3 regions of the Rhodopseudomonas palustris HaA2 genome follow, and region 1 is predicted to be linked to each of the others. Evidence: predicted binding sites of a transcription regulator. Region 1 holds the regulator's gene; each other region holds the start of a gene.
What was found. Region 1 encodes PhoB, which activates phosphate uptake and scavenging genes when phosphate is short. Its sites were predicted from a motif close to TGTCATNNANCTGTCAT; they were not measured.

Region 1 (10,337 bases):
TTTCATTAAGTCCATCGTCGCAGCCGGACTGGTTGCGGCGTCGACCTCGGCCTTTGCGGCCGACATCACCGGCGCGGGCGCCACCTTCCCGTTCCCGGTCTATTCGAAGTGGGCCGACGCCTACAAGAAAGAGACCGGCAACGGCCTGAACTACCAGTCGATCGGCTCCGGCGCCGGCATCAAGCAGATCATCGCCAAGACCGTGACCTTCGGCGCCACCGACGCGCCGCTGAAGCCCGAGCAGCTCGACAAGGAAGGCCTCGCTCAGTGGCCGATGGTGATGGGCGCCATCGTTCCGGTGGTCAACCTCGAGGGCGTCAAGCCCGGTGAGATGGTGTTCGACGGCCCGACGCTGGCCGACATCTATCTCGGCAAGATCAAGACCTGGAACGATCCGGCGATCGCCAAGCTCAATCCGAAGCTGAAGCTGCCGACCGACGCGATCACCGTGGTTCGCCGCTCCGACGGTTCGGGCACCACCTTCAACTTCACCGACTATCTCTCCAAGGTCAGCGCCGACTGGAAGACCAAGGTCGGCATGGGCACGGCCGTGGAATGGCCGGTCGGCGTCGGCGCCAAGGGCAATGAAGGCGTCGCCGGCAACGTCGGTCAGACCAAGAACTCGATCGGCTACGTCGAATACGCCTACGCCAAGCAGAACAAGCTGACCTATGCGGGTCTGGTGAACAGCGCCGGCAAGGCGGTTCAGCCGACCATCGCTGCGTTCCAGGCTGCCGCCGCGAACGCCGACTGGGCCAAGGCCAAGGGTTACTACCTGATCCTGACCAACCAGCCGGGCGAGACCTCGTGGCCGATCACCGCCGCGACGTTCATCCTGATGCACAAGGAGCCGACCGACAAGGCGGCCTCCGCCGAAGCCCTCAAGTTCTTCAAGTGGGCGTTCGAGAAGGGCGACAAGATGGCCGAAGAGCTCGACTACATCCCGATGCCGGCTTCGGTGGTCAAGCAGATCGAAAAGACCTGGTCTGCCGACATCAAGAGCTGATCGAAACCGACAACGACACTCGCGGACCGGACGTCGTCCGGCCGCGGGTGACACCAGCCAGGCCGGGATCCAGGCGCCACGACGTGACCATGGATCCCGGTGCCTGCGCCGGGCCCGGCCGCGCCGCTCCCGACGTGATTACCGTGCGTCTCGTTCCGGATTCGTTTCTTGAGATGCGCGGCTTCGGCCTTCGTTCAATCGCGATCAGGTTTCAAACAAATCGCTTCAGGGCGCGCGTTGTGTCCGGGTAGCGTAACAACATCAGGGTGACGGGCGTGGCAGACATGGCGGTTCAGAGCACTGGAATGGAGGCCGCCGGACCCTATGACCGCGCGAGGGCTCTCGGCGCGTTCAAGGCCGGCGATACCGCGTTTTACTGGACCACGCGCGCTTGCGCGATTTCGGTGCTGCTGATCCTCGGCGGCATCATCCTGTCGCTGATCGTCGGCGCATGGCCGGCAATCCGGGAATTCGGGTTTTCCTTCCTGTTCACCCAGCGCTGGGCGCCGGCCAACGACCCGCCGATCCTCGGCGCGCTCGGGCCGATCTACGGCACGCTGGTCACGTCGATCATCGCCATGGTGATCGCCATTCCGATCGGGCTCGGGATCGCGATCTTCCTCACCGAACTGTGCCCGAACTGGCTGCGCCGCCCGATCGGCCTCGCGGTCGAACTGCTGGCCGGCATCCCGTCGATCATCTACGGCATGTGGGGCTTCTTCGTGCTCGGGCCGTTCATGGCGAACTACATGCAGCCCTACATGATCCGCGCCTTCGAAGGCGTGCCGGTGCTGGAGACGATCTTCGCCGGTCCGCCTTCCTATCTCAGCCTGTTCAACGCCTCGCTGATCCTGGCCATCATGGTGCTGCCGTTCATCACCGCGATCTCGGTCGACGTGTTCAAGACCGTGCCGCCGGTGCTCAAGGAAGCCGCCTACGGCGTCGGCTGCACCACCTGGGAAGTCGTTCGCAGCGTGGTGATCCCCTACACCAGGGTCGGCGTGATCGGCGGCATCATGCTGGCGCTCGGCCGCGCGCTCGGCGAAACCATGGCGGTCACCTTCATCATCGGCAACGCCTTCCGGATCACCGGCTCGATCTTCTCGCCCGGCACCACGATCTCGGCGGCGATCGCCTCGGAATTCGCCGAAAGCGACGGGCTGCACCAGTCCGGACTGATCCTGCTCGGCCTGCTGCTGTTCATCCTCACCTTCCTGGTGCTGACGGCGGCGCGGCTGATGCTGATGCGGCTCGAAAAGAAGGCGGGGAATTGATCATGAATCCGGTTTATGCATCCCGTCGCCGCTCCGACTTCACCATCAAGGCGCTGTGCTACGGCGCCACGCTGTTCGGCGTGTCCTGGCTGGCGATGATCCTGTTCACGCTGTTCTACAACGGCTTCGCCGGCCTCAGCGTCCAGATCTTCACGGAGAATACCCCGCCGCCGGGCTCCGCCGAAGGCGGCTTGCTCAACGCCATCGTCGGCTCCGCGATCATGACTCTGATCGGCGTCGGCGTCGGCGCGCCGCTCGGGCTGTTCGCCGGCACCTATCTGGCCGAATACGGCCGCTACGACCGGCTGACCTCGGTGATCCGCTTCATCAACGACATCCTGCTGAGCGCGCCGTCGATCATCATCGGCCTGTTCATCTACGGCGCCGTGGTGGTGCCGATGGGCGGGTTCTCGGCCTTCGCCGGCGCGCTGGCGCTGGCGGTGATCGTGATCCCGGTGGTGGTGCGCACGACCGAGGACATGCTGCTGCTGGTGCCGGGCTCGCTGCGCGAGGCCGCCGCCGCGCTCGGCCTGCCGCGTTCGCTGGTGATCAAGCGGATCTCCTACCGCGCCGCCCGCGCCGGCCTGATCACCGGCGTGCTGCTGGCGACGGCGCGGGTCGCCGGCGAAACCGCGCCGCTGCTGTTCACCGCGCTCAGCAACCAGTTCTTCAGCCTCGACCTGTCGAAGACGATGGCCAACCTGCCGGTCACCATCAACAACTTCGTCCAGAGCCCCTACGACTACTGGAAGCAACTGGCCTGGACCGGAGCGCTGATCATCACCCTCACCGTGCTTGCCCTGAACATTGGCGCGCGCATTCTCGGCGCCGAGAGGACCCCGAAATGACCGATATCTCCTTTACGACCAGTCTTCCGGCCGGACCGGCTCCCGGAGCCATCGTGCAGCCCGAGGGCCCGGCGAAAGTCACCGTGCGCGATCTGAACTTCTACTACGGCGACAATCGCGCGCTGAAGGACATCAACCTCAATCTCGCCGCCAACCGCGTCACCGCCTTCATCGGCCCGTCCGGCTGCGGCAAGTCCACGCTGCTGCGGATCTTCAACCGGATGTACGACCTCTACCCCGGCCAGCGCGCCGAGGGGCAGGTGATGCTCGACGGTCACAACATTCTCGATCCGAAGCTCGACCTCAATCTGCTGCGGGCGCGGGTCGGCATGGTGTTCCAGAAGCCGACGCCGTTTCCGATGACGATCTACGAGAACATCGCCTTCGGCATCCGGCTTTACGAGAAGATCTCGAAGTCGGAGATGGACGGCCGGGTCGAGAAGGCGCTGCGCGGCGGCGCGCTGTGGAACGAGGTCAAGGACAAGCTCAGCGCCTCGGGGCTCAGCCTCTCGGGCGGCCAGCAGCAGCGTCTGTGCATCGCCCGCACCATCGCGGTGCGGCCGGAAGTCATCCTGTTCGACGAGCCGTGCTCGGCGCTCGATCCGATCTCGACCGCGAAGATCGAGGAGTTGATCGACGAGTTGAAGGAAGAGTACACGATCGCCATCGTCACCCACAACATGCAGCAGGCGGCGCGCGTCTCGGAATCGACCGCCTTCATGTATCTCGGCGAACTGATCGAATTCGGTCCGACCGACAAGATCTTCACCTCGCCGAACGACCGGCGCACCCAGGACTACATCACCGGCCGGTTCGGCTGACGCGCCAGGCGCGAGGAGAATGAATATGGGCTTCGAGCACACCACCAAGGCGTTCGACGGCGACCTGCAGGAGCTGACCCGGATGGTCGCCGAGATGGGCGGCCTGGCCGAGCGCCAGATCGTCGATTCGGTCGACGCGCTGGTCCGGCGCGACGTCGCACTCGGCGCCCGCGTCGTCGCGGCCGATTCCGAGATCGACCAGATGCAGCGCGTCATCGAGGAGCGCGCCGTGCTGACGATCGCGCGGCGGCAGCCGATGGCGGTCGACCTGCGCGAGATCGTCGGCGCGATGCGCGTCGCCACTGATCTCGAGCGGATCGGCGACCTGTCGAAGAACATCGCCAAGCGGGTCAACGCGATCGACAGCGACTTCCACCCGCTGAAGCTGATCCGCGGCCTCGAGCACATGACCGACCTGGTGCAGTCGCAGGTCAAGTCGGTGCTGGACGCCTACACCGCGCACGACCTGCCGGCCGCGATGGTGGTGTGGAACGGCGACGAGGAAGTCGACGCGATCTGCACCTCGCTGTTCCGCGAGCTCTTGACCTACATGATGGAAGATCCGCGCAACATCTCGTTCTGCATCCACCTGATGTTCTGCGCCAAGAACATCGAGCGGATCGGCGATCACGCCACCAACATCGCCGAGACGGTGTTCTACATGGTCGAGGGCGAGCAGCTTCTCGAAAAGCGCCCGAAGGGCGACATGACGACTTTCGCCAACGCGACGCCGGGCAACTGACGCGCAGGACGGCGGGATGCGGAGCGCATCCCGGATACGCTCGACTGAAGACGAGGACGACACATGGGTGCGCGCATTCTGGTGGTTGAAGACGAGGAAGCGCTGACCACGCTGCTGCGATACAATCTCGAATCCGACGGCTACGACGTCGAAACCGTCGCCCGCGGCGACGATGCCGACACACGGATGAAGGAGCGGCTGCCGGATCTGGTGGTGCTGGACTGGATGCTGCCGGGTCTCTCCGGCATCGAACTGTGCCGCCGGCTGCGGGCGCGGACCGACACCAAGCAGTTGCCGATCATCATGTTGACCGCGCGCGGCGAGGAGAGCGAACGCGTCCGCGGCCTCGCCACCGGCGCCGACGACTACATCGTCAAGCCGTTCTCGGTGCCGGAACTGCTGGCGCGGGTGAAGGGTCTGCTGCGTCGCGCCGCACCCGAGCGGCTCGCCACCGTGCTGACCTATGGCGATCTCGAACTCGACCGCGACAAGCGCCGCGTCGCGCGCAGCGGCCGGCCGATCGATCTCGGCCCGACCGAATATCGCCTGCTCGAATTCTTCCTGGAGCATCCCGGCCGGGTGTTCAGCCGCGAGCAACTGCTCGACGGCGTCTGGGGCCGCGACATCTACATCGACGAGCGCACCGTCGACGTCCACATCGGCCGTCTGCGCAAGCTGCTCAATCCGGGCCGCGAGCAGGACCCGATCCGCACCGTGCGCGGCGCCGGCTACGCGCTCGACGATCGCTTCGCCAAGGTGGAGTAAGCGCGAAGCGCTTCAACAGGAGCAAGTCGGTAGCCCGCATGAGCGCATCGCCATGCGGGGTTCGAGCGGTGCCTCCCGCATATCGCTGCGCTCATGCGGGCTACGGGTTTTGACGCCCACGGCATCCGATTCACACCCCAGCCGTCATCCTCCGCGAAAGCGGAGGATCCAGTATTCCCGAGTGTTGGTGAGAATGAACGGGCGCTCCGGGTGACTGGATCGCCCGGTCGAGCCGGGCGAGGACCGTCGGGAGCGCGTGCCGGGCAGAAACGCTCGCAGCGCGTTCCGGGCCAGAACGGGTGCCGCGCGGTGGCGGCATTGCCCCGCGCAGAGGCGTGATTACCGCGTCGTCTTCGGCGCCTGCCGCCGGCGGTCACCGACCGGCTGATAGGCGATGCGCGAGTGATGCGCGCAATACGGCAGGCCGGGCAGCGATTTGCCGCCGCAGAAGAAGAACTCGGGGCTCGACGGATCGCCGACCGGCCAGTGGCAGGTGGCTTCGTTGAGTTCGAGCAGCGACAGCCGCTGGTTCATCGGTACGACGTTGTCGATCGCGATCGGATCGGGCTCGGCCTCGACCTCGAACACATGCGCCAGCGCGGTATTGCCGCGCGCCACCGGCCGCGTCACCCGCATCATGTGCTGGGCGGGGCGCGCCTTGCGCTGGCGCGGCGCCGCCGAGGACGGGCTCTTGGCCCGGCCCGACAGGCCGAGCCGATGGACCTTGCCGATCACGGCGTTGCGCGTCACGTTGCCGAGCTCCGCGGCAATTTGACTCGCCGACAGCCCGCCTTCCCATAGCTTCTTCAACTGCTCGACGCGCTCGTCGGTCCAAGTCAATGTTGTCATCGTCTTAAATCCCTTCCTGCCGCGCGGTACTGGTCCAGCGCCGAACCGCGGCTGCGAGGTCGTCAATTGTCGTGCCGTCAGAATCCCTTAACCCTCGCCGGACGGCCGGTGCCGTCCGGGCGTTGCGCCCCGACCGAGAACTCGTAAAGGATTACAAACCGCGCACGACATGTCGTGCCTGACGAGGAAAACGCTACAATATGGCGTGACTCACGCGCAAGAGTCAGACCTGGTGCGTCCACACCTTCTCTCGCAAGTGAGTCTTGTCCGTCACAGCGGCGACCTGCGGAGAAGTCCGGGGGAACCCCAGCGGAAGCCCGGTTGACAGGCACTTCAGCACACCTAGAATGACTACACGTGCCGCCTGGAAAGGCGGCACGTTTCGTTTCCGGGGTACTTTCGTTTCCGGGGCACGTTGGACCGCGACCGCGCTGACGCGGCCGGGCCGGCGGCCCGTTTTTCCGATCGGATCGGCCATGTCGAGTGCTAAGTCGAGTGCAGCTACTACGTCCCATCTCCTGCCGGTGTTCGCGAGGGCGGATGTCGCCTTCGAGCGCGGCGAGGGTGCCTGGCTGATCTCGACCACCGGCGAGCGCTACCTCGATTTCACCAGCGGCGTCGCGGTCAATTCGCTCGGCCATTGCCATCCGCATCTGGTCGAAGCGTTGCAGCAGCAGGCGACCAAACTGTGGCACATGTCGAACCTGTTCAAGAGTCCGGACGGCGAGCGCCTCGCCGCGCGGCTGTGCGAGCAGAGCTTCGCCGATTTCGTGTTCTTCGCCAATTCCGGCGCGGAGGCGATGGAGTGCGCGCTGAAGATGACGCGGCACCACCATTTCTCCAAAGGCAATCCGGAGCGCACCCGGATCATCACCTTCGCGGGCGCGTTCCACGGCCGCACGCTCGGCACGCTCGCCGCCACCGGCTCGGCGAAGTATCTCGAAGGCTATGGCGAGCCGCTCGACGGCTTCGACCAAGTGCCGCTCGGCGATCTCGACGCGGTGAAGAAGGCGATCGGCCCGACCACCGCCGGCATCCTGATCGAGCCGCTGCAGGGCGAGGGCGGGGTCCGTTCGCCGGAGCCGGCGTTCTTCCGCGCGCTGCGCGATCTGTGCGACAGCAATGGCCTGCTGCTGATTTTCGACGAGGTACAGACCGGCATGGGCCGCACCGGCGAGCTGTTCGCTTACCAGCGGATCGGCGTGGCGCCCGATATCATGTCGCTGGCCAAGGCGCTCGGCGGCGGTTTCCCGATCGGCGCCTGCCTCGCCACCGCGGATGCCGCCGAGGGCATGGCGCCGGGTTCGCACGGCTCGACCTTCGGCGGCAATCCGCTCGCCGTCGCCGCCGCCAATGCGGTGCTCGACGTGATGCTGGAGCCCGGCTTCCTCGATCACGTCCGGCGGATGTCGCTGCTGTTGAAGCAGAAGCTCGCCGGCATCGTCGATCGCTATCCGCAGGTGCTGAGCGAGATCCGCGGCGAAGGGCTGCTGATCGGCCTCAAGGCGGTGGTGCCGTCGACCGATCTGGTCGCCGCCCTGCGCGACCAGAATTTGCTCACGGTCGGCGCCGGCGACAACGTCGTGCGGCTGCTGCCGCCGCTGATCGTCGACGAGGTGGAGATCGACGAGGCGGTGACGCGGCTCGAGCGCGCCTGCGGCGTGTTGTCCGGCCAGGCCGCGCAGCGGGAGGCGGTGTGATGAGCAGCGCTACCAATCGTGCGGTGAGTAGTTCCAAGAGTACGATCGAGAGTCCAGCGATGACCAGCGCCCCGAGGCATTTCCTCGATCTCACCGAGGTCCCGACCTCGGAGCTGCGCAATATGCTCGCCGCCGGCGTGGCGATGAAGGCGAAGCGCAAGGCCAATGCGGATGCCGACAAGCCGCTCGCCGGCAAGACGCTGGCGATGATCTTCGAGAAGCCCTCGACGCGCACCCGCGTCTCGTTCGACGTCGGCATGCGCCAGCTCGGCGGCGAGTCGATCATGCTGACCGGCGCCGAGATGCAGCTCGGCCGCGGCGAGACCATCGCCGACACCGCGCGGGTGCTGTCGCGCTTCGTCGACATCATCATGATCCGCATCCTCAATCACGACTCGCTGCTGGAGCTCGCCGCCAACGCTACCGTGCCGGTGATCAACGGGCTCACCCGCAAGTCGCATCCGTGCCAGGTGATGGCCGACGTGATGACGTTCGAGGAGCATCGCGGCCCGATCAAGGGCGCGACCGTGGCCTGGACCGGCGACGACAACAACGTGCTGGCGTCGTGGGCGCATGCCGCACAGCGGTTCGATTTCAGGCTCAACATCGCGACCCCGCCGCAGCTCGCGCCCAACAAGGCGATGCGCGACTGGATCAAGACCAGTGGTGCTGCGATCACGCTCGGCAGCGACGCCGAGGCGGCGGTCCGCGGCGCCGATTGCGTCGTCACCGACACCTGGGTGTCGATGGGCGACAAGGACGGCGAGCACCGCCACAATCTGCTGAAGCCGTTTCAGGTCAACGCCAAGCTGATGTCGCTCGCCCACAAGGACGCGATCTTCATGCACTGCCTGCCGGCGCATCGCGGCGAGGAGGTCACCGACGAGGTGATCGACGGCCCGCAATCGGTGGTGTTCGACGAAGCCGAAAACCGCCTGCACGCGCAGAAGGGCATCCTGGCCTGGTGCCTCGGCGCGGTGGCGTAGCGGTCATCGCGACACATTCGGCGTCATCCTGAGGTGCCCGCGCGAAGCGCGGGCCTCGAAGGATGCTGAGACAGGGTGGTGGCGACGCCGCCGCCCTTCGAGGCTCGCCGAAGTCGGCGAGCACCTCAGGGTGACGGCACTCCTCTTCCGGAACTGCATCCCTCGCATGAGGCCCTTCCGATTTCGTCCTCCGCCCCCAGATAGAGCGCCATGACCTCGCAATCGCAAAATCCCAAGACCTCCGAAGCGCCCCCGGTGCGCGCGCCCTCCGCAGTTCCGATCGACGACGCGGTGCTGCCTTTCGAAGTCGGCCCGCTCGATCTGCGCGGCCGGCTGACGCGGCTCGGCCCGGCGCTCGACGAGCTGCTGGAAAAGCACGCTTATCCCACGCCGGTCGCCAAACTGCTCGGCGAGGCGATCGTGCTGGCGACGCTGCTCGGCTCGGCGCTGAAATTCGACGGCCGCTTCATCCTGCAGACCCAGACCGACGGCCCGGTGTCGTTCCTGATCGTCGATTTCCAGGCGCCCGACCGGCTCCGCGCCTATGCGCGGTTCGACGCCGGCAAGCTCGTGCCCGGGCTGGATTCCGGTGCGCTGCTCGGCAAGGGGCATCTGGCGATGACGATCGACCAGGGCGCCGACATGCGCCGCTATCAGGGCCTGGTCGCGCTCGACGGCGGCGGGCTGGAAGAGGCCGCGCACGAATACTTCATGCGCTCCGAGCAGATCCCCACCAAGGTCCGGCTCGCGGTCGGCGAGGAGTGGCGCGGCGGCGAGGGCGGCCGGCACCACTGGCGCGCCGGCGGCATGCTGCTGCAATTCCTGCCGAAGGCGCCGGAGCGCGCGCGGCCGGCCGATCTGCATCCCGGCGACGCGCCGGACGGCGCCGAGGTCCACGCCGTCACCGAGGACGACGCCTGGGTCGAAGGCCAGTCGCTGATCGCCACCGTCGAGGACATCGAACTGATCGACCCGGATCTGTCCGGCGAGCGGCTGCTGTACCGGCTGTTCCACGAACGCGGCGTCCGCGTATTCTCGTCGCTGCCGTTGCGCGCGCAATGCTCCTGCTCGCGCACCGCCGTCTCCGGCATGCTGTCCCGCTTCTCGGCCCAGGACCGCGCCGACATGGTCAAGGACGGCAAGGTCGTGGTGACCTGTGAGTTCTGCAGCTCGGTCTACGAGTTCACGCCGGACGAGGCGGGGGTGGAAACGGGCGCCGGCGTCGCGGACGCAGAAACGACGAACGGCGCGGCGACGAACGAGTAGTTCACCCGTCGTCGAGAAATAACCCGTGTCCCGGACGCGATGCAGCACGCAGTGCTGCTTCGCAGATCCGGGACCCCGGT
Region 2 (10,337 bases), 2.6 Mb from region 1:
GACCAAGAGCACCAGCACCATCAGTACGAACACCACGGTGTTGGAGGCCTCGGGGTAGAAATATTTGGTCAGGCCCTCGATCACCCCGAGCGCGAAGCCGGTGATGATCGAGCCCATGATCGAGCCCATGCCGCCGATCACCACCACCGCGAACACCACGATGATCAGATCGGCGCCCATCAGCGGCCGGACCTGGTTGATCGGCGCCGACAGCACGCCGGCGAGCGCGGCGAGGCCGACGCCGAGCCCGTAGGTCAGCGTGATCATCCGCGGCACGTTGATGCCGAACGCGCGCACCAGCGTCGGATTTTCCGTGGCGGCGCGCAGATTGGCGCCGAGCCGGGTCCGCTCGATCAGGTACCAGGTGAGCAGGCACACCACCAGCGAGAACGCCACCACCCAGCCGCGATAGATCGGCAGATACATGAATCCGAGATTGACGCCTCCCCTGAGTTCGTCGGGGATGGCGTAGGGCAGACCGGAGGAGCCGAAATAATTCTGGAACAGCCCCTGGATGATCAGCGCGACGCCGAAGGTCAGGAGCAGGCCGTAGAGATGGTCGAGCCCGGACAGCCATTGCAGCAGCGTGCGCTCCATCAGCATCCCGAACGCGCCGACGATCAGCGGCGCCAGGATCAGCGCCCACCAATAGCCGATGCCGAACAGATTCAGCAGGAAATAGGCGCAGAACGCGCCCATCATGTACAGCGCGCCATGGGCGAAGTTGATGATGTTGAGCATCCCGAAGATGACGGCGAGGCCGAGACTGAGCAAGGCGTAGAACGAGCCGTTGATCAGCCCGACCAGAAGCTGCGCCAACAGGGCCTGGATATTGATCGACATGGGGTTCCCAGCTCTCAGCGAAATTCGAAGGGCACGGCGCTCACACGCCGAGATAGGTGTGAAGCTTGTCCATGTTGGCATCGAGCTCCGAATTGGCGAAGCCGTCGATGATCTTGCCGTGCTCGACCACGTAGTAGCGATCGGCGACCGTCGCGGCGAAGCGGAAATTCTGCTCGACCAGGAGGATGGTGAACCCCTCCTTCTTCAGCCGCGCGATGGTGTGGCCGATCTGCTGGATGATCACCGGCGCGAGGCCCTCGGTCGGCTCGTCCAGCATCAGGAAGCGCGCGCCGGTGCGCAGGATGCGGGCGATCGCCAGCATCTGCTGCTCGCCGCCCGACAGCTTGGTGCCCTGGCTCTTCAGCCGCTCGCGCAAATTGGGGAACAGTTCGAAGATCTGCTCCAGCGACAATCCGCCCGGCCGCACCTGCGGCGGCAGCATCAGATTTTCGCGGACGTCCAGGCTGGCGAAGATGCCGCGCTCCTCCGGACAGAACGCGATACCGCGGCGCGCGATCTTGTCGGACGACGCCCGGCTGATGTCGTGGCCGTCGAAATCGATCGTGCCGGTGCGCTTGCCGATGATGCCCATCACCGATTTCAGCGTGGTGGTCTTGCCGGCGCCGTTGCGGCCGAGCAGCGTCACCACCTCGCCGGTGCGGACCTCGAAATTCATGCCGTGCAGGATGTGGGATTCGCCGTACCACGCCTGCAGATCGCGCACGCTCAGCAGTGGCTTGCCGGTGGCCGCCGACGCGGCGCGGTCCAAAGTCGTCGTCTCAGCCATGACCCGCTCCGAGATAGGCTTCCTTGACCCGCTCGTCCTGGGTCAGGTCTTTGTAGTGGCCCTCGGCCAGCACCTGCCCGCGGGTCAGCACGGTGATGACATCGGACAGATTGGCGACGACGCTGAGATTGTGCTCGACCATCAGAATGGTGTACTTCGCCGAGATCCGCTTGATCAGCGCGGCGATCTTGTCGATGTCCTCGTGGCCCATGCCGGCCATCGGCTCGTCGAGCAGCATCATTTCCGGATCGAGCGCCAGCGTGGTGGCGATCTCCAGCGCGCGCTTGCGGCCGTAGGGCATCTCGACCGCCGGCGTGTCGGAGAATTCGCTCAGGCCGACGTCGTCGAGCAATTCGCGCGCCCGGTGGTTGTAGCGGTCGAGCACGCTCTTCGAGCGCCAGAAGTCGAACGAACTGCCGTGCTGGCGCTGCAGCGCGACGCGGACATTCTCGAGCGCCGTGAGATGCGGAAACACCGCGGAAATCTGGAACGAGCGCACCAGCCCGAGCCGCGCCACACCGGCCGGAGCCATCGCGGTGATGTCCTGGCCCTTGTAGAGGATCTGGCCGGCCGACGGATGCAGGAACTTGGTCAGCAGATTGAAGCAGGTGGTCTTGCCGGCGCCGTTCGGGCCAATCAGCGCGTGAATCTGGCCGCGCCGGACCCGTAGATTGACGTCGCGCACGGCGAAGAAGCCGGCGAACTCCTTGGTCAACCCGTGTGTTTCAAGGATGATGTCATCAGCCAAGAAAATTTTCCCCCTGTCGGTCCCGCTGCGGAGCCACCGCACGGCCGACTTGTTGTTGCTGAACGGTGCCGGGCGCCCTGGCAGGCGCTCCTGACCCGTCGTTCGCGCCGACTATGCCGCTATTCGCCAGCCGTGCGCAAGATGCAATGCAGCTCGGCGTTTGGGAGTTGCCTCGCGACGAAGATGCACCCGGCCACCGCGCATCGCGGCGCGCCTGTTCGCCCCCGCGCCGTCATTTGAACGCCTCGGCATAGCTCTCGGGCCGAAATCCAACCAGCAGCGTCGTGTCCGTCTGCAGCACAGGCCGCTTGATCATCGACGGCTGCGCCAGCATCAGCGCCATCGCCTTGGCTTCGGTCAGCTCCGCCTTGTCGGCCTCGGGCAATTTGCGGAACGTGGTGCCGGCGCGATTGAGCAGCGCCTCCCAGCCGACCTGCTTGATCCAGCGCGCGAGATGCGCCTTGTCGATCCCCGCAGCCTTGTAGTCGTGGAAGGCGTAGGCGACGCCATGGCCGTCGAGCCAGGCCCGCGCCTTTTTCATCGTGTCGCAATTCTTGATACCGAAGATGATGACGGACAATGCGATCCTCGCATTCGAATGGGAGCCCCATTCAGGGCGGCCGCGGCATCGCCGTCAAGCAATCGGCCCCAGACCGCTGTGGACGGCGCGCGCCGCAGCGGAAGCCGGATGAGCATAAGGTCGCAGCCGGTGACGACAACTCTGTCACAGGAGTTACATCGACGGCCCCTAGACGAACAGATTGGCGGTCGATGGTTCCACCGCCCGCGATTCAAGAGCCCCCGCCATGCCGACCGAAGTCGCCCGCCTGAAGCAGAAACTCGACCGGCTGATCGCCGAGATCGAGGCCGACAGCCGGCCGCGCGTGGCGGCCTGGGGCGACCGGATCGAACGCCCCGGCTTTGCCGCCAGCGCCGGCAACCTGGCGCATTATCTAGCGCTGCGCCGGCACGATCTGCGACCGCTGCAGCGCGCGCTGATGACGCTCGGACTGTCGTCGCTGGGGCGGCTGGAAAGCCGCGTGATGCCGACGCTGGTCGCCGTGCGTGCGACCCTGGCGGCGTTGTGCGGCGAGCCGGAGGCGCTGCGGCCGTCGCCGCGGCAATTCTTCGCGGGCGAGCACGCCCTGGCCGAGCGCAGCGAGGAATTGTTCGGCCTGCCGTCGAGCGGCCGCGCCACCGCGCTGCTGGTGACCTGCCCGAGCGAGGCCGCCGACGATCCCTCGTTCATGCTGCGGCTGGCGGAGCGCAAGGTCGAGGCGGTGCGGATCAACTGCGCCCACGACGATGCCGATGCGTGGCAGCGCATGATCAATCATCTGCATGTCGCCGAGGAAGCCACCGGCCACCGCATGAAAGTGCTGATGGACATCGCCGGCCCGAAGATCCGCACCGGCGCCGCGCGCGCACCCGAAGGCCGCGAACGTATCCTCACCGGCGACCTGATCGCGATCGTCGCCGCCGGCGCCCTGCACCGCATCGATCTCGCCGACGATCACTTCGCGGTGGAATGCACCCTGAGCGACCCGCTGATCAACAGCGCCGTCGGCGCGCGGGTGTTCGTCGACGACGGCAAGCTGTGCATCCGCATCGAGCGCAAGACGCCGTGGGGCCTGGTCGGACGTGTCACCTCGACCTCCGACAAGGGCCTGCGGCTGAAGCCCGAGAAGGGCCTGAACTTTCCGGACACGCTGCTCGATATCCCGGCCCTGACCGCCAAGGACCGCACCGACCTCGATTTCGTCGCCGAGCATGCCGACGGCATCGAGTTCTCGTTCGTGCAATCGGTCGCCGACGTCGAGACGCTGCAGACCGCACTGGCCGAGCGCCGCCCCGACGACTGGCGCAAGCTGTCGCTGGTGTTGAAGATCGAAACGCCCGAAGCGGTCGCCAACCTGCCCGACATTCTGGTGCAGGCAGCGGGGCAGCAGCCGACCGCGGTGATGATCGCGCGCGGCGACCTCGCGGTGGAGATCGGCTTCGCCCGGCTCGCCGAGATGCAGGAAGAGATTCTGTGGCTCGGCGAGGCCGCGCACATCCCGGTGATCTGGGCGACGCAGGTGCTGGAGCAACTCGTCAAGAAGGGCACGCCGTCGCGCGGCGAGATGACCGACGCCGCGATGGCGTCGCGCGCCGAATGCGTGATGCTCAACAAGGGCCCCTATCTGTTCAAGGCGATCACCGAGCTCGACACCCTGCTCGGCCGGATGGCCGATCACCAGCACAAGAAGACGCCGCAGCTCCGCAGGCTGCGGAGCTGGGGGTGAGGACAAGCGGTATCAACCTCAGGTTGACGATCTTGTTCTTATAATGTTCCATCGCCGCCAATTGAGCCCGTTCGCTGCGTGGGGCGTTCGATGGGATTTCGCGGATTTTGCGCGGCACTGATTGCCGTTCCGACAATCGTCGTCAGTCTGGATGGAGCCGCGGCACAGACGCCTGTCGACCGGATCGACGCGGCTCTGCAGAACATCACCAGTATTAGCCGCACGGGTCGCGTCGGCTACGCCACGGCCTGGGACGGCAACAAATACGTCCAGTGCCGCCGACTGCAGACGCGAGAGATGCGCTGCGAAGCCGCCGGCATCGTGCTGCAGCCGTCGCTCGCCCGCATCCTCAACGCCGAGCGGCAGACCCGCCTCACCGCGCTCGGCTGGGTGCTCGATCCGGCCTTCGGCAACTACGTCCGGCAATTCCCCGCCGACGCGCCGACCACGGAGATCGCCGGCCAGGTGCTCAAGGCTCTGGCGGAAGCCTATGCAGCCAACACCGCCGACCTCGAAATCTCGACCGCTTGGGTGGTCGATATGCCCTGCCCGCCCCGCAACGGCCCGTCGCAGAATCTCGCCGGCCTGATCAACGATGCGAAAGCGATGTTGCCCACCGCGGTGATCGCCTGCTCCTACAAGGCGCCGGATCCGGCGCAGAAGGCGGACACGGTCCAGGCGCTGATCGCCTTGTACGGTCCGAGCGTGACCGCGGAAATCCAGCGCCTGCGCATCAACGCGACACGCAAGGTCCATGTCGTGTTCGACAGCGACATCGGCTACATCCAGTGCATGCCGGAAATTCCGCCCGTCGCCTTCTATTGCGAGGCGCAATCTGCCGAGAGCTGGGCGGCGCTGAGCGCAGTGCTCACCCCGGACCGGACCGCCCGACTGACCGCGGCCGGCTACGCCGAGCCCGGTCGCGCGCCGAACTACAGCAAGAGCTACCCGATGACGCTGAGCGATGCGGCGATCGCGCACGAAATCCTTTCGCTGCTGCACGACGTCTACGGCTACACCGGCGCGACCAAACTGACGATCATGACTGAATGACGGGCTCTTCGTCGCCAGAACCCGCGCCGCCCGATCGCTGACCACAGCGCGTGCATCGCACAACTACGCATGACCACAACTTCAACATCACGCCGCTTCACGCTCGCGCTCCCGGCGCGCGATGTTAGGATCGTCGCAACGAGAACGCAGCACCGCGTCGCAACAATCATCAACGGGAGGATCTCATGCTCGACACTGCGCCGAATGGCAAAGTCACGACGCTGCTCGCTTTGTTGGACGATGCCCTGAGCGCGAACGACCCGGATCGCGCGCTCGAGCTGTTTCAAACCGACTGCTACTGGCGCGACCTCGTGGCCTTCACCTGGAACATCAAGACGATGGAAGGCAAGGACCAGGTCCGCGACATGCTCGGCGCGCGGCTGAACGACACCCGCCCGTCGAACTGGCGGATCGCCGACGGCGAGGACGCCACCGAGGCCGACGGCGTCGTCGAGAGCTGGATCCAGTTCGACACCGCGGTCGCGCGCGGCTTCGGCCATCTGCGCCTGAAGGACGGCCGGATCTGGACGCTGCTCACCACCATGGCGGAGCTGAAGGGTTTCGAGGAGCCGCTCGGCTTCGATCGCCCGATGGGCGCCAGGCACGGCGTCGATCCGACGCGCAAGACTTGGAAGGAGGAGCGTGACGCCGAGACGGCCGAACTCGGCATCAGCCGCCAGCCTTATTGCGTCATCATCGGCGGCGGCCAGGGCGGCATCGGACTCGCCGCCCGGCTGCGCCAGCTCGGCGTGCCGACCATCATCATCGAAAAGAATGAGCGCCCCGGCGATAGCTGGCGCAAGCGCTACAAGTCGCTCTGCCTGCACGATCCGGTCTGGTACGACCACCTCCCCTATCTGCCGTTCCCGCCGAACTGGCCGGTGTTCGCCCCGAAGGACAAGATCGGCGACTGGCTGGAAATGTACGCCAAGGTGATGGAGCTGAACTATTGGGGCTCGACGGTGTGCAAACGCGCTTCGTATGACGACGCGAAGCAGCAATGGACCGTGGTGGTCGAGCGCGACGGCCAGGAGATCACCCTGACGCCGAAACAGCTGGTGCTCGCCACTGGCATGTCGGCCAAGCCGAACCTACCGAGTTTCGAGGGCATGGACCTCTTCAAGGGCGACCAGCACCACTCCTCGCAGCATCCCGGCCCCGATGCCTACAAGGGCAAAAAGGCGGTGGTGATCGGCTCCAACAATTCCGCGCACGACATCTGCGCGGCGCTGTGGGAGGCCGGCGCCGACGTCACCATGGTGCAGCGCTCGTCGACCCACGTGGTGAAGTCGGACTCGCTGATGGAATTGGGCCTGTCCGCTCTTTATTCCGAACAGGCGGTGCGCAACGGCATGACGACGGCGAAGGCCGATCTGATCTTCGCCTCGCTGCCCTACAAGATCCTCCACGAATTCCAGATCCCGGTCTACAACGCGATCCGCGAAGGCGACGCCGATTTCTACAAGCGATTGGAAGCCGCCGGCTTCATGCTCGACTATGGCGACGACGAATCCGGCCTGTTCATGAAGTATCTGCGCCGCGGCTCCGGTTACTACATCGATGTCGGCGCCTGCGACCTGATCGCCGACGGCCGCATCAAGCTGAAAAGCAATGTCGGCGTGACCCGGCTCACTGAGCATGCGGTGATCCTCAGCGATGGCACCGAACTGCCAGCCGATGTCGTGGTCTACGCCACCGGCTACGGCTCGATGAACGGCTTCGCGGCGGATCTGATCTCGCAGGACATCGCCGACAAGGTCGGCAAGGTCTGGGGGCTCGGCTCGAACACCACCAAGGACCCGGGCCCGTGGGAAGGCGAACAGCGCAACATGTGGAAGCCGACGCAACAAGAGGGACTCTGGTTCCACGGCGGCAATCTGCACCAGTCGCGGCACTACTCGCAATTCCTCGCGCTGCAGCTCAAGGCGCGAATGGAGGGCATCCCCACGCCGGTGTATGGGTTACAGCCGGTGCACCATTTGAAGTGAACGCGCGCGCGGCCGCGGCGGCGATCGCCGCGGGACTCCGGCGCCGTCCTCCCGATCGGGAGTGACGACGCCGACCGCGATTCGTCGACTAACTCACAAGCACGGTCTGATCCGCGGCGAGCGCCAGCGGCGGCGCCGAGGCCAGCTCGACCGACGCCCCGGTGCCCTCCCCGCAGCGCCCGAGATAGCGCTCGCACTGCATCTCGCGATCGTAGCCGAGCAGGATGCCGAGCATGAAATCGTGCTCGGCCGACAATTCGCACAACGGCCCGACCAGGAAGCGCTGCACCGCCTTGACCGCCAGCCGGCTGCCGAACACGACATTGACCCGGTCGGGACACGCCTCGTGGACGTAGTGCGCAATGCCGCGTCCCTGCAGCCGCGCGATCACCGGCGCCGCCGCCTCGGCCGTCATGGTCATCAGCGCCAGCGGCCGCATCCCTTTCGAGAGCTCGTAGAGATGATGATTGAAGATCTGCAGCGTCGCGCTGTTCAGCTCAGCCGACTGACCCATTCGGTGATCCTCTTCTCGGTCTTGGATGACTGATTGTCCTGATCCAGCGGCAGCCCGACGAACTGGCCGTCGCGCTCCGCGCGCGAGCCGGTGTGATCGTAGCCCGCGGTCGCGGTGAAGCCGACCACCGTGGCGCCCTGCTCGACGACGAGATCGTACAGCACGCCCATCGCGTCAACGAAGCAGTCCGGATAGCTGACCTGATCCCCGGTGCCGAACAGCGCCACTTTCTTGCCGGTCAGCCGGGCCTGCTGCAGCTTGTCGAGATGGGCTTCCCAATCGGTTTGCAGATCGCCGGCGCCGTAGGTCGGCGATCCGAGAATCAGCAACGAGCAGTTCTCGAAATCGGCGACGCTCGCGGCCTTGATGTCGATCGCCCGTCCGTTGGTGTGTTTCGCGATACGCGTCGCTACTGCTTTGGTGGCTCCGGCGTCGGAGCCGAAAATGACGTTCACGCTCATGGGTCTCTGAATGGCTCGAGGAACTAACGAGAACGCGGCATCCCATCTGATGGCTGCCGGCTCCCTGCGAAATCGACGCCCCGGACCCTAGGGACTCGCCACGCGCGCCTCAAATTCAAAAAAGCATCTTCTGCGCAAGTTTTGGTCAGACTGTTGCTTTACTAATTCCAAACTAACTCCATCGGGACGTGCGCAGGCTAACTACACACGACACGGGAGCTAGCTATGCGAAATACCGCTGGAAGACCGCGCCTTGAATCTCCATGCGAAGAATTGCATTCGGCATCGGCTTCACGGCCAACACGGGTGGCCGAGTACCAGATCGCACCCGCGCACGGCCGCGCAACTGCGACGAAAGTCGCAACATGCGTCTCGGCAGTCACGCGGCGCGTTCGAAAAGGTCGAAAGTGCTACACGTCGCCGTCGGCGCGGCGCAGCAGATAGGCATCCATGATCCAGCCTTTGGATTCGCGCGCCTCGCGCCGGGCGCGTTGAATGGCCGACGCGACATCGGCGAGCCGCCCGGCGATCAGGATCTCGTCCTTCATGCCGAGATAGGCGCCCCAGTAAATGTCGAGACCGGTCGGGTCGATCTTGGCGAAGGTCTCGTCGCCATCGAGCATCACCACCGTGTCGTCGGCGACCCGGCGCGCGGCGCCGAGTTTGCGCCCCGTCGTGATCACGACGGATTCGCCGATCCGGTTGAGCGCGATGCGGTGCCGCGCCGCCAGCGCCTGCACGGCGCTGATGCCGGGAATGATCTCGTAATCGATCGGCAGCCCATCCGCACGCAACCGATCCAAGATCCGCAGCGAACTGTCGTACAGCGTCGGATCGCCCCAGACCAGAAACGCGCCGCAGCCGTCCTCGGGCAGTTCGTCGATCAGGATCTGACGATAGCGCGCGGCGATGCGCGCATGCCAATCGTCGACGGTGGCGCGATAGTCGTCGGCCGCCGCGTCGCGCTGCGGAATGTCGACGGTGACGAAGCGCGCGTCGGGCTGCGTGATGTAGCGCCGGCAGATCTGCTCGCGGACTTCGCGCAGTTCCGCCTTCTCGGCGCCCTTGTCGGGCAGGAAGAACACCCGCGCGCGATCGAGCGCCTCGATCGCCTGCATGGTGAGGAAATCGGCGCCGCCGGGGCCCATTCCGATCAGGAGAATCTTGCGCATGGCCGATTTCACTCGTGCGCTCTCGTCGGCCGGCGAGCCGCGACCGTCACGACGAAGAGAGGCGTGGGAGGATGGCGCCAGAAAAGCACGACGACCCGGCAGGCGCAAGCATCGGCGCGATTGACAACCGACGCAACGCGGGCCCTAAGACGAATTGCGCAGACGACGCGCCGAGCGGACCCGGGGCGGCGTTCCGCGATCACCGCCGTCGGCGGAGTCTGTCGGGAGTCGTGCCGAGTTGAATTCGACATGGGATGTCGCGGTGATCGGAGGCGGGCTCGCCGGGCTGTGCGCGGCGATCGCCGCACGCCGCGCCGGCGTCTCGGTCCGCCTGCTGGAGAGCGCGCCCCCGGCGTTCCGCGGCGGCAATGCCCGCCATGCCCGCAATTTCCGCGTCGTACACGACGGGCCGACGCCCTATGTCCCCGACGCCTATCAGCCGCGTGAATTTCTCGACGACCTCGATCGCGTGACGCAAGGCGACGG
Region 3 (10,337 bases), 1.7 Mb from region 1:
ACCCAGGACACGACACCGACCGGATTGACCGACGGTCTCGCGCCCGGCGTCGCGGACGCCGGGCTGGTCCTCGGCAGCGGCCGCCTCAGTGCCGCGCAGGTCAAGGCCGGCGGCTTCGACTCGCTTTCGCTGTGGGGACGCAGCGCGATCGCCTTTGACGGTGATGTCAATCTGTCGCTCGGCCGCAGCCTCGTTTTGCAGCAGGGTAAAATCGTCAACACCGCCGCGACAGGCAAGGTCACGCTCGCCGCGCCCTATGTATTCATCGATGGTCACACGCTTCAGGCCAACACGCTGCATCCGGAATGGACGACGATGTTCGCGGATCGGCTGCCGGTCTATGCGAAGGGAGCTTCGTTCTCCGTGTCGGCCGACCTCGTCGATATCCGCAACCTGGCGTCCCTCGCTTACGAAATGGCCAGCGTCGCCAGCTCCGGCGACATCCGTTTCCTGAAAGCCACGGAACGCGCCAACGCCCGCCTTGTCGATTACGTCACGATACTCGCGGCGGGCGGCGATCTCGATCTCACGGCGGCACAGATCTATCCGGCCTCCGGCGCGGTCGCGCTCGCTGCCGCCGGCGGCATCGAAACGGCGGGCGACACGTTCGGATTCACGAGGTTCAACGATGCCGGCTCGCGGCTGACGGTGCATGGAACGGGCGCGGTGCCCGACATGCCATATTCGGTGTTCGGCAATCTGACGCTGCTCGCCGAGACGATCGAGCAGGGCGGCGTCGTTCGCGCCCCGATGGGGCAAATTCAGTTCGGCGATTTCGCCACGCCCGCCGGCCGGGCAGTCAATACCACGCGTCTTATCGAGTTCATGCCCGGCAGCATCACCTCGGTCAGCGCCGACGGACTGATCGTCCCTTACGGTGGCACGGCCGACGGCATCCGCTACACGGTTGATGGCGGAGCTCCGGTGACGCCGTCCCTGGTCAACGGCCTGTACAGGACCGGCGCATCGGGATCGACGTCCCTTTATGTCGGCGTCGGCGTCGCCGGCATATCCGTTCAGACCGACGCCGGCTCGCTGATCGATTTGTCGGGCGGCGGCACGCTCGCCGGCGCGGCCTTCATCTCCGGGCGCGGCGGGTCGGTCGATCCGCTGCTGACGCCGCTCGCCAATGCGGGAATCCACGGCTTCAGCAGTGCCGGCAACAAGGTCTATGCGATCGTGCCGGGCACCTTCACCGCGCCGGCTGCCGGTGGATACAACAATCTTTGGACGGGCGGCGTACCGACGATCGGCCAGCAGATCACCATCCCGGCCGGCGTACCGGGCCTGCCGGCCGGCACCTACACCTTGTTGCCGGCCAACTACGCGCTGCTGCCGGGCGCCTACCGGGTCGAACTCGGCGCCAGGACGGATCAAGCCGTCAACCCCGTCGCGCTCGCCAACGGCTCCTACGTCCTGACAGGCCATCAGGCCGTGGCCCACACCAATATACAGGATGCGCTTGCAACCCGGCTGGTGATCACGCCGGCCGATGCCGTGCGCAACTATGCGCAGTTCAACGAACAGAGCTACGGCGACTTCGTGCTGAGCACGGCCGCGCAGTTCGGCACGCGGCGCACGATGGTCGAGGCCGATGCCAAGTTCCTCACGATCGACCTCGGGCTCGATGCGACGGTCGCAGCGAACAGCGCCCTCAAGGTCAACGGCATCATAGACTTTGCCGCCGCAGCAGGCGGCATCGACGGCTCGTTGTTCCTGACCACCGGAGATGCGCTGCACAAGGGCGCGCTGGTGATCACGGCACCGGGCAGCGCGACCGCCAACACCGCGAGCAGGACCACGGTGAGCTCCAGCACGCTCGCCGCCGTCGGCGCACCGAACCTCGTGCTTGGCGGACGGCCATACGATAACAACACCTATGTGAGTGTCGACAGCGGCAATCTTGCCCTCGTCGACTCGCTGACGATCGAAGCCGGGGTCCGGGTGTCCGCCTCGCAAGTTCTGGCCTTCGCCGGGACCACGATTACCCTGCAAGCGGGGGCCGAAATCAACACGCTCGGCCGCGGCTTCTCGGGTCTCGATTCGCGCTCGGGACTTGCGTTCGGTACTGCGCCGCAATCTTATCCGAGCCTGTACACCCTGCTGGTCGTCTCCAACGGCTCGATCATCCTGAACGCCAATACTGGCCTCGGCAGCGGCGGAATCGTCATGAACGACGGCGCCGCGCTCTACTCCGAAGGCACGATCGGATTCTACGCGCCCACCGGGCTGCAGACGAGCGGCAGCATCAAGCTCGGCACCCGCAACCTGGCGCTCAGCGTTGCCTCGTTAAACATCGGTTCGGCAGAGGCGCTTGCCGCTGTGCCCAACCTTCCGGTCGGGCTGCGGTTCGACCAGGGCTTCCTCGATACGTTGTTGTCGGGCGGCGGCGCGGCCGGGGCGCCGGCGGTCGAGCATCTGGTCATGACGGCCGGCCAGTCGATCAACTTCTTCGGCTCTAGCGATCTGTCGACCTTCGATCCGCTCACCGGCCGATCGCGGCTGGACGAGCTGGTTCTGGCGAGCCCCGCTATCTACGGCTATGGCTCCGGTTCGGACAGCGTGCATCTCGCCACCAACCGGCTGGTGTGGACCGGCGGCAGCGTGTTCGATCCCGTTGCCACCGGACCTAGCAGCACCCCGCAGTTCAAGAGCGCGACGCCTCCCGAGCGCCTCGCCGGTCTCGGCAACAGCGGAGCCTTGGTGGTCGATGCCCGCGAAGTCGTGTTCGGCTATCCGGCCGAGGCGCAGTCCGACTCCAATCTCGTATTCAACCGCCTGATGCTCGGCTTCGATACCGCGGTCTTCAACGCGGCCGAACGGGTCACGGCGAACAACAAGGGCACAGTGTCGGTCTATGCGGGCGGCCCCGCGATCGGCGGCAGCTTCGATCCGGCCAGCTACCAGGGGGTCGGCGGCACGCTCGTCTTCAATACGCCTGCGATCACTGGCGATGCCGGCGCCAACCTCGCGATCTACGGCGGCGCGGTGACGCTCACGCAAACCGGAGCCGTGGCAGGTCCCGCCGGCGGCCTCGGCGCGACGCTGTCCGTCACTGCCGACACGCTGCGGGTCGATACCGCCGTGCTGCTGCCGGGCGGCGCGCTGACGCTGACGGCGCGGCAGGATCTGCTGATCGATTCTCGGGCGAGGCTCGATCTGTCCGGGCACGCCGTCGCCATCGGCCAGGCGGTTAGCCAGGTTTGGGCCGGCGATGTGACGCTGGTGAGCCTGAACGGCAACGTCACGTTGGCGGCCGGCTCGATCGTCGACCTGTCGTCCGACGGTAGCGACGCCGGCACGTTCAAGCTGCGCGCCGCCGGCGCGGCGCGGTTCGCCGGCGCGCTGCTGGCGAGCGGCGGCGGCAACGGCGCCCGTGACGGCGCCTTCGATCTCGCCGCGGATTCGCTCGGCGGCGGCAATCTGAGCGCCGACTTTGCCGCGCTGAACCAGAGGCTGAATGCGGAGGGATTCGCCTACAGCCGCGCCTTTGTGTTCGGCAGCGGCAACCTGGCGGTCGGCAGCGACGTGAAGGCTCGCAACGTGACGATCACGGCCGACGGTGGCAGCCTGACGGTCGATGGTCGAATCGATGCCAGCGGTCTGCGCAGCGGCGCGATCCGGCTCGCCGCGCGCGACGACGTCGTGCTGACCGGCAATGCGGTGCTCGACGTGCACGGCACTCAGCTCGTCGTCGACAGCTACGGCCAGGCGATCGAGGCCTCCAACCGCAACTCGATCGAGCTCGGCACCAGCCAGGGCTGGATCCGGATCGGCGGCGGCGCGACATTGGACACGTCGTCACCGGACGGCATTTCGCGCGGCCGGGTCGAGATCAACGCTCGCCGCAGCTCCGAGACCGGCGGCGATGTCAACATCGATGCGCCGTCGCCGCTGAACCTGCGCGGCATCGCCAGCCTCGCTGTCAACGGCTATTGGACTTACAGCCCGACCGATGCCAACGGAACCATCGTGCAGGACGATACAGCGGCCGGCGTGGTGTCCGGCGCGGTTGGTTTGGCGCAGATCGATGCGACCAACCAGACCTTCTACGCCAATGCGCTCGGCAATAACGCTTTGCAGGCGAGGCTTGCCGGCTTGAAGACCGTCGGCGCCGCCTATCACTTCCGACCCGGCGTGGAGATCGTCTCCAGCGCGGCGTCGGGTGGCAAACTGACGGTCGTCGGCGACCTCGATCTCGCCGGCTTTCGTTACGGACCGAACGCCGACCGTAACACCGCCTCGGCGACCTATGGCTTCGGCGAGCCGCTCGCGCTGATGATCCGCGCCAGTGGCAACCTCACCATCAAGGGCAGCATCACCGACGGATTCGCCGAGCCTAAATCGAGCCCCGACGAGGTCAATTTCCGCGACCGGCCGCAGAACGGCGTCGTCACGGTGATTCCGGCCTATGCCCCGCCTTACGATGATTACACGCCGACAGAAGATATGACTCTCGGCGAGGATTGGGTGCTCCCTTATTATTGGTACGATGGCGAATCCAGATTGTATGTCAGTACCGACCGTGGTTACTTCTATTCGGGTGACCTAATTCCCGCCGGAACGAAAATTCTGTGGACCGGTGACACCTATTTCTACTTCGGCGGGGATCAGCTTGTGCCGGCAGCCGCCGATATCGTCCGTCTGTCGCAGGGCAAGATCTATGCGATCGCGCCGATGCTGGCGCCGGGCGCCATGTCAGCGTCGATCCGCCTGGTCGGCGGCGCCGATCTCGCCTCCGGCGACAGCCGCGCGCTGCTGCCCGCCGATCGGCTTGGCAACTCCGGCAATATCGTGCTGGACGATTACCACACCCACTCGCCGACCAAGATGGGAGCGGACGTGCGACAAACCGAAATCGCCAGCGTGATCCGCACCGGCACCGGCGACCTCGATCTCCTGGCCGGTGGCTCACTGACCGAGCGCTCGCTGTACGCGGTCTACACGGCGGGCACGCAGCAAGATCTCGCCAGCGGCAACAGCGCCTACATCATCAACCAGCCTTCGATCCAGTTGCCGAGCGGCACCGGGCTCGAGTCCACCTTCAACGATCGCGCGAATTACTTCCCGGATCACGGCGGCGATCTGCGAGTGACGGTCCAGGGCAATCTTGCCGGCTACAACGCCCAGCTGAGCCTGATGCGCGACGGCGGTGAGTGGCTGATGCTGCAGGGTGCGCCGGATCTCGGACAGGCCACCGGCTGGTCCGTCAATTTCGGCAACTACAAAGGCGCGGTTTACGTCAGCGGGCCTCTCGGCTTCGGAACTTATGGCGGCGGAAATGCCACCGTGGTCGTCGGTGGCGCTGCCGGTGGCATCACCACGACAAATATCTATGCGGCCAATCGGGTGACCACCGGCCTGTCGGTTGCGGTCGGTGCCACTGGCCGCGTGCTGGCCGACGGCACGCTGATCGAGACCGGCGGCGGCGATCTGTCCATCCAGGTCGGCGGGCGGTTGAACCCGCTCAGCGACGGCGGCCAGATCACCAATCTGCGCGGCAGCATCACGCTACAAGCGGCGGAGATTGGCAGTCGAGGCAAGGTCTATGCGACGTCGATCGCCGGTGATCCGCGCCCGGCGGAGTTCACGAGCGGCGCCAACATCGCTTATTCGTTCGCCGGTCCGTCGCTGCGGCTTGGCGACGCCGCAGCGAGCATCCGCACGCTTGGGACCGCCTGGCTCGGTTCGGTAGGCGAAATCGGCATTAATCAGGCAATGAACCCGAATGCATATGGCGATGTGGCGGGTCCGGCCAACACTTCGATCGTGACCTGGTTCTCGCTCTTCCAGCCCTCGACGGCGGTCGACATGGTGTCACTCGGCGGAGATCTGGCTCCGTTTTCGGCGAATTCCGGGGACGGCCTCTATCTGCCGCCGCAGTTCACGGCGGCGGCGCTCAGCGGCAACATCTACGCCAGCGCCGCTAGCAAGCAGGTGCCCGCGGCACGGGCCGGCTTCGAATTGCTGGCGCAGGGCTCGATCTACGGATACGGCAGCATCGTGATGTCGGCGGCCGATCCTGCGCTGCTGCCGACGCCGTTCCATCCCGCCTTTGCGCAAGTGCGGAGCTACTCTGTCTTCTTGACCAATGCGACCTCCCAAAAGAGGGGAGATCTGTTCGCCTTCGCCCCCGACCAGCCGACCTCCGACGTTCACGCCGGCGATCCCGAGCCGGTGCGGATCTACGCCGCGAATGGCGACATCGTCGGACTTTGGCTGACGACCGCCAAGAGGCTCGACATGGCGGCCGGCGGCGACATCGTGATGACCAAGGACTCGCAACTCTCCAGCAGCTTGACGATCACCCATGCGAACGCCACTGACGTCTCGACGGTGACGGCCGGCGGAAAGATCATCTATCCGCGTATCACGGCGAAGGGGCCCGGTGAGGTGTCGATCACCGCCGACAGCGACATCTTCCTCGGAGATCTCGGATCCATCGTCAGCACTGGACCGGCCTATGCGGCTGACCAGAGGCCGGGCGCGTCGATCGGGCTGCTCGCCGGTGCCGGCGCGGCGGGGCCGAACTACGCGGCGATCGCAACGCTCTATCTCGACCCTGCCAATCGCGCGGTGAGCGGCACGCCGCTCGCAGATCAGGCCGGAAGGGTCGCCAAGACCTACGAGGCCGAGCTGCGGCAATGGCTGGCCATACGCTACGGCTACGTCGCCGCCAGCGACGCCGATGCCCGCGTCTATTTCGGCAACCGCGCCCCCGAGGAGCAGGCGATCTTCCTGCGCCAGGTGTATTTTGCGGAGTTGAAGGTGGCGGGCCGAGAATACAACGATCCGGCGAGCGTTCGCTACGGTTCTTACTTCCGCGGCCGGCAGGTGATCGCGACGCTGTTTCCGGACCGCGACGCAAGCGGCGAGCCGATCGCCTATGACGGTGATTTCGTGATGTTCGGCGACAGCGGTGTGCGCACCATCGCCGGGGGGGACATCACAGTCTTGACGCCGGGCGGCCGCCAGGTCCTCGGCGTCGAGGGTAAGGTGCCCGCGGGCACCGCCGGTGTCATCACCCAGGGACAAGGCGACATCAGCCTCTATTCCAAGGGCTCGATCCTGCTCGGCCTCAGCCGCATCATGACGACTTACGGCGGCAGCATCCTGGCCTGGTCGGCGGAAGGTGACATCAACGCCGGTCGCGGCTCCAAAACCACGTTGGTCTATACGCCTCCCAAGCGTATCTACGATCGTTATGGCAAGGTCACGCTGGCACCACAGGTCCCGTCGACCGGCGCCGGCATCGCCACCCTCAACCCGGTGCCCGGCACTACGGCGGGTGATATCGACCTGATCGCGCCGCTCGGCACCATCGATGCCGGCGAGGCCGGCATCCGGGTCTCGGGCGATATCAACTTGGTGGCGCTGCAGATCGTCAATGCCGCCAATATCCAGGTGCAGGGGACCTCGTCAGGGCTGCCGACCGTTCAGGCGCCCCCGGTCGCTGCGCTCACTGCGGCTGGCAACGTCGCTGGTGCCGCCACCCCGGCGGCTGTTGCTCCAGCCCAGGCCAACGACCGGCCGTCGATCATCCTGGTGGAGTTTCTGGGCTTCGGCGGCGGAGACGGCGGCAGCCAGCCCGCGCCACCGCTGCCGCGAGATCGCCGCAACGATCAGGATCGCCAGAGCTACGACCCTGACAGCGCATTTCGCGCAGTCGGCCATGGCCGCCTGACTGAACAGCAACGCAGTCAACTCACTGCGCGGGAACGCGCCAAGCTCGACGAGTTAATGACGCGGGCGGAGGTGCGCTGACCGCCGGTCGCCTTCGCGCCCGGCGCATCCATCGGAACGTCCGTCGCGCCCCAAGCCCGTACGGGCAACCCCGCGTTGATGGCCACACGGACACTTCGCGCGGTCAGTGCGTGCCGAGTTGATTGTGCCCGCATGTGTTCGTGATGCACAAATCCCCAACGAGGCGCATCCAACTGACATCGCAGTGTCGGCTCTTGCGGTTAAATGCAGGGCCACAATAGCGGTCGATCGACCGCCGCCGTCCGGCGCAGACGTGGTCGGCCGACCGTTGTCTCTTGAATGTCATCGAACTGACATAGGAAGCGACAATGGAGCTCTGGCGACCGACGCGTCGGACACGGCGGTGGGGCCGGGGCTGGCGCCGAGGCGACATGGCTGCGGAGCGACGTAGAGTGAGGCCAGTTTGACGAGTGTCAGTGTAGGGTTAATGGGGCGATCGAGCTGGTTGCCGGTCGGCCGACTGATCGCTGCGATGGCGTTGATGCTGAGTGTGGCCGTGGCGACCGGCGAAGAAGCTGCAAGTCCCGCCGGCCCGATGACGTTCCGGATTCCAGCCCAACCGCTGATCGGAGCGCTGCAAGCTTTCAGTCAACAGAGCGGCGTGCAGGTGATGTTCGAGACCGCGGCCGCGGCCGGCTTCAACGCGCCTTCGGTCGAAGGCGAGTTTACGCCGGATATGGCACTGCGGTTGTTGCTGGCGGACACCGATCTCAAGATCCGCTACAGCCGGTCGCGCGCCATCACGCTGGCGCCGGTCACCGCCCCAGATCCCGATCTGCCGCCACCGCTTTCGCTCGGCGCCACCGATTTGGCACTCGAGACCTTGCATGTCGGCGGCCGCGACGCCGCCGACGCCAACCGGCTGGGCGAATACGTCGCGTCGGTTCAGTCCGACATCCAGAAGGCGATGAGACGGGTCAACCGGGCCCAAGGCGGCGAATACCGATTTGCGGTTCGATTGTGGGTCGATCCAGCGTCGCGCGCTATCGCTCGCGCCGAACTCGACGGCTCGACCGGCGACCCCGCCCGAGATGCCAGGATCGCCGATCTGCTGCACACCATGACGCTGAGCCGTCAACCGCCGCCGAACGTGCCGCGGCCGATCCGGTTCTTGGTTTCGATCAAAACGCTGTAGTCACGAAGGTCGACGATCGCCATGTGGGACAGTCCAAACCGTGCCGCGCCGCCGTCCAGTGCGGCCCCCGATTGGCGCGCGACTGCGACCGGGCTCGAACTGCGCTGGTTCGCTGTCGCCGCAGTGGCCGTGCCGCTGCTTCTCGCCGCGGGCGTGTATTGGTTGCACCGGCTGCCGCCTGGTCCCAATCTTCGCGGCGACGAAAATCTCATCGAGGTCCGGTTGATAGGTCCGCAAAACGCCGGACCTTTGAACCAGGAACGACCCCAAGCCGCGCCGGCAGAACGGGCCCAGGCAGAGTCCCCGGCGGACTCGCCAGCGCGACCGCTGCCCGAAGTCGCATCGATCCCGGATCCAGCGCCCGCCGAGCAGGTCGACCCGGCGCAAGCCCCGCGGACCCGGGCGACCGCACCCCCGGTCTCGCGCATCGCCCGTGAACAGAAGGCCGCCACGTTTCAGCGGACGCTGCTGTCGCATATCGCCCGGTTCCGCGAATATCCAGACGCGGCCAAGCGCAGTCAGACCCAGGGCGTCGTGCGACTGCTGTTCGCAATGCGGCGTGACGGCAGCGTCGGCCGCATCACGATCAGGGCCAGCTCCGGGTCCGCGATCCTCGATGGCGCGGCGATGGCGACGCTGCGAAGAGCGCAGCCGCTGCCGAGAATTCCGGATGACTTGCCGGACAACCTGAATATTCTTGTGCCGGTCGCGTTCGATTTGTCGTACTGAATCGTGCAAGGCTCTACAAACAACCGTCACGAGGTTGTCACTGACCGCCGATACCTACCGATGCGGTCATTCATGGCAGTTTGTAAGCACGTCAGTGCGGGCAGCGTAAAAAAGTGTTCGATCGCAACAGTAAATCGCTCCGTGAGGCACTGGCGGCAGACTATCAGGGACTTGCGAAACGGCTGACCCGCTGTTTGGGCTCTGCCGACGTCGCCCACGAAACGCTGCATGAGACCTTCCTCAAGGTAGATCGGGTCTCGGACGCCGTGGAAATCCGCAGTCCGGTGGATTATCTGTTTCGCATCGCCCTCAATGTTGCCAAAGATCGCAACAAGAAGGATCGGCATCTGCTGAGCGCCGGTGAGGTCGCCGCGATCATGGACGTTGTCGATGATCGGCCCGATCCGGCGATTGTGGCTGAATCTCGCATGGAGATCGCCGAGTTCCAGAAAGCGCTCGGCGAATTGCCGCAGCGTCGGCGTGAGGTTTTCATCGCTGCTCATCTCGAGCAGATCCCGCATCGTGATATTGCCCAACGTTTCGGAATCAATATTCGGACTGTCGAATTCGACATTCAGCACGCCATGGAGTATTTGAGCCGCCGACTAGGCCGCCGGGTGGTTCGTCGCTACGGTCCCCGCCCGAAACCGCGAGCGGTCGACTAGCCGCAGATCGCTTGGATCCGGGCGTTTCTGCCGGGCGGAATTTA

Region 2: a site for PhoB is predicted at 3,101-3,117, ahead of RPB_RS15975 (pyruvate kinase). Genes of this name have one in related genera too.
Region 3: a site for PhoB is predicted at 8,045-8,061, ahead of RPB_RS11125 (STN domain-containing protein). Genes of this name have one in related genera too.

What each region holds. Positions count from the first base shown of each region.
Region 1 is NC_007778.1:869,775-880,111, forward strand. It holds gene pstS (phosphate ABC transporter substrate-binding protein PstS) at 1-1,006, shown strand, start outside; gene pstC (phosphate ABC transporter permease subunit PstC) at 1,282-2,280, shown strand; gene pstA (phosphate ABC transporter permease PstA) at 2,283-3,128, shown strand; gene pstB (phosphate ABC transporter ATP-binding protein PstB) at 3,125-3,949, shown strand; gene phoU (phosphate signaling complex protein PhoU) at 3,975-4,691, shown strand; gene phoB (phosphate regulon transcriptional regulator PhoB) at 4,755-5,456, shown strand; gene RPB_RS03975 (GcrA family cell cycle regulator) at 5,796-6,305, opposite strand; gene RPB_RS03980 (aspartate aminotransferase family protein) at 6,782-8,005, shown strand; gene argF (ornithine carbamoyltransferase) at 8,065-8,991, shown strand; gene RPB_RS03990 (Hsp33 family molecular chaperone) at 9,202-10,257, shown strand.
Region 2 is NC_007778.1:3,622,955-3,633,291, forward strand. It holds gene RPB_RS15955 (branched-chain amino acid ABC transporter permease) at 1-831, opposite strand, end outside; gene RPB_RS15960 (ABC transporter ATP-binding protein) at 884-1,630, opposite strand; gene RPB_RS15965 (ABC transporter ATP-binding protein) at 1,623-2,378, opposite strand; gene RPB_RS15970 (ArsC family reductase) at 2,611-2,958, opposite strand; gene RPB_RS15975 (pyruvate kinase) at 3,185-4,663, shown strand; gene RPB_RS15980 (TY-Chap domain-containing protein) at 4,754-5,716, shown strand; gene RPB_RS15985 (NAD(P)/FAD-dependent oxidoreductase) at 5,902-7,704, shown strand; gene RPB_RS15990 (DUF2023 family protein) at 7,793-8,218, opposite strand; gene fldA (flavodoxin FldA) at 8,197-8,679, opposite strand; gene cobF (precorrin-6A synthase (deacetylating)) at 9,090-9,851, opposite strand; gene tcuA (FAD-dependent tricarballylate dehydrogenase TcuA) at 10,090-10,337, shown strand, end outside.
Region 3 is NC_007778.1:2,520,224-2,530,560, forward strand. It holds gene RPB_RS11120 (filamentous haemagglutinin family protein) at 1-7,764, shown strand, start outside; gene RPB_RS11125 (STN domain-containing protein) at 8,237-8,899, shown strand; gene RPB_RS11130 (energy transducer TonB) at 8,921-9,628, shown strand; gene RPB_RS24130 (RNA polymerase sigma factor) at 9,742-10,293, shown strand.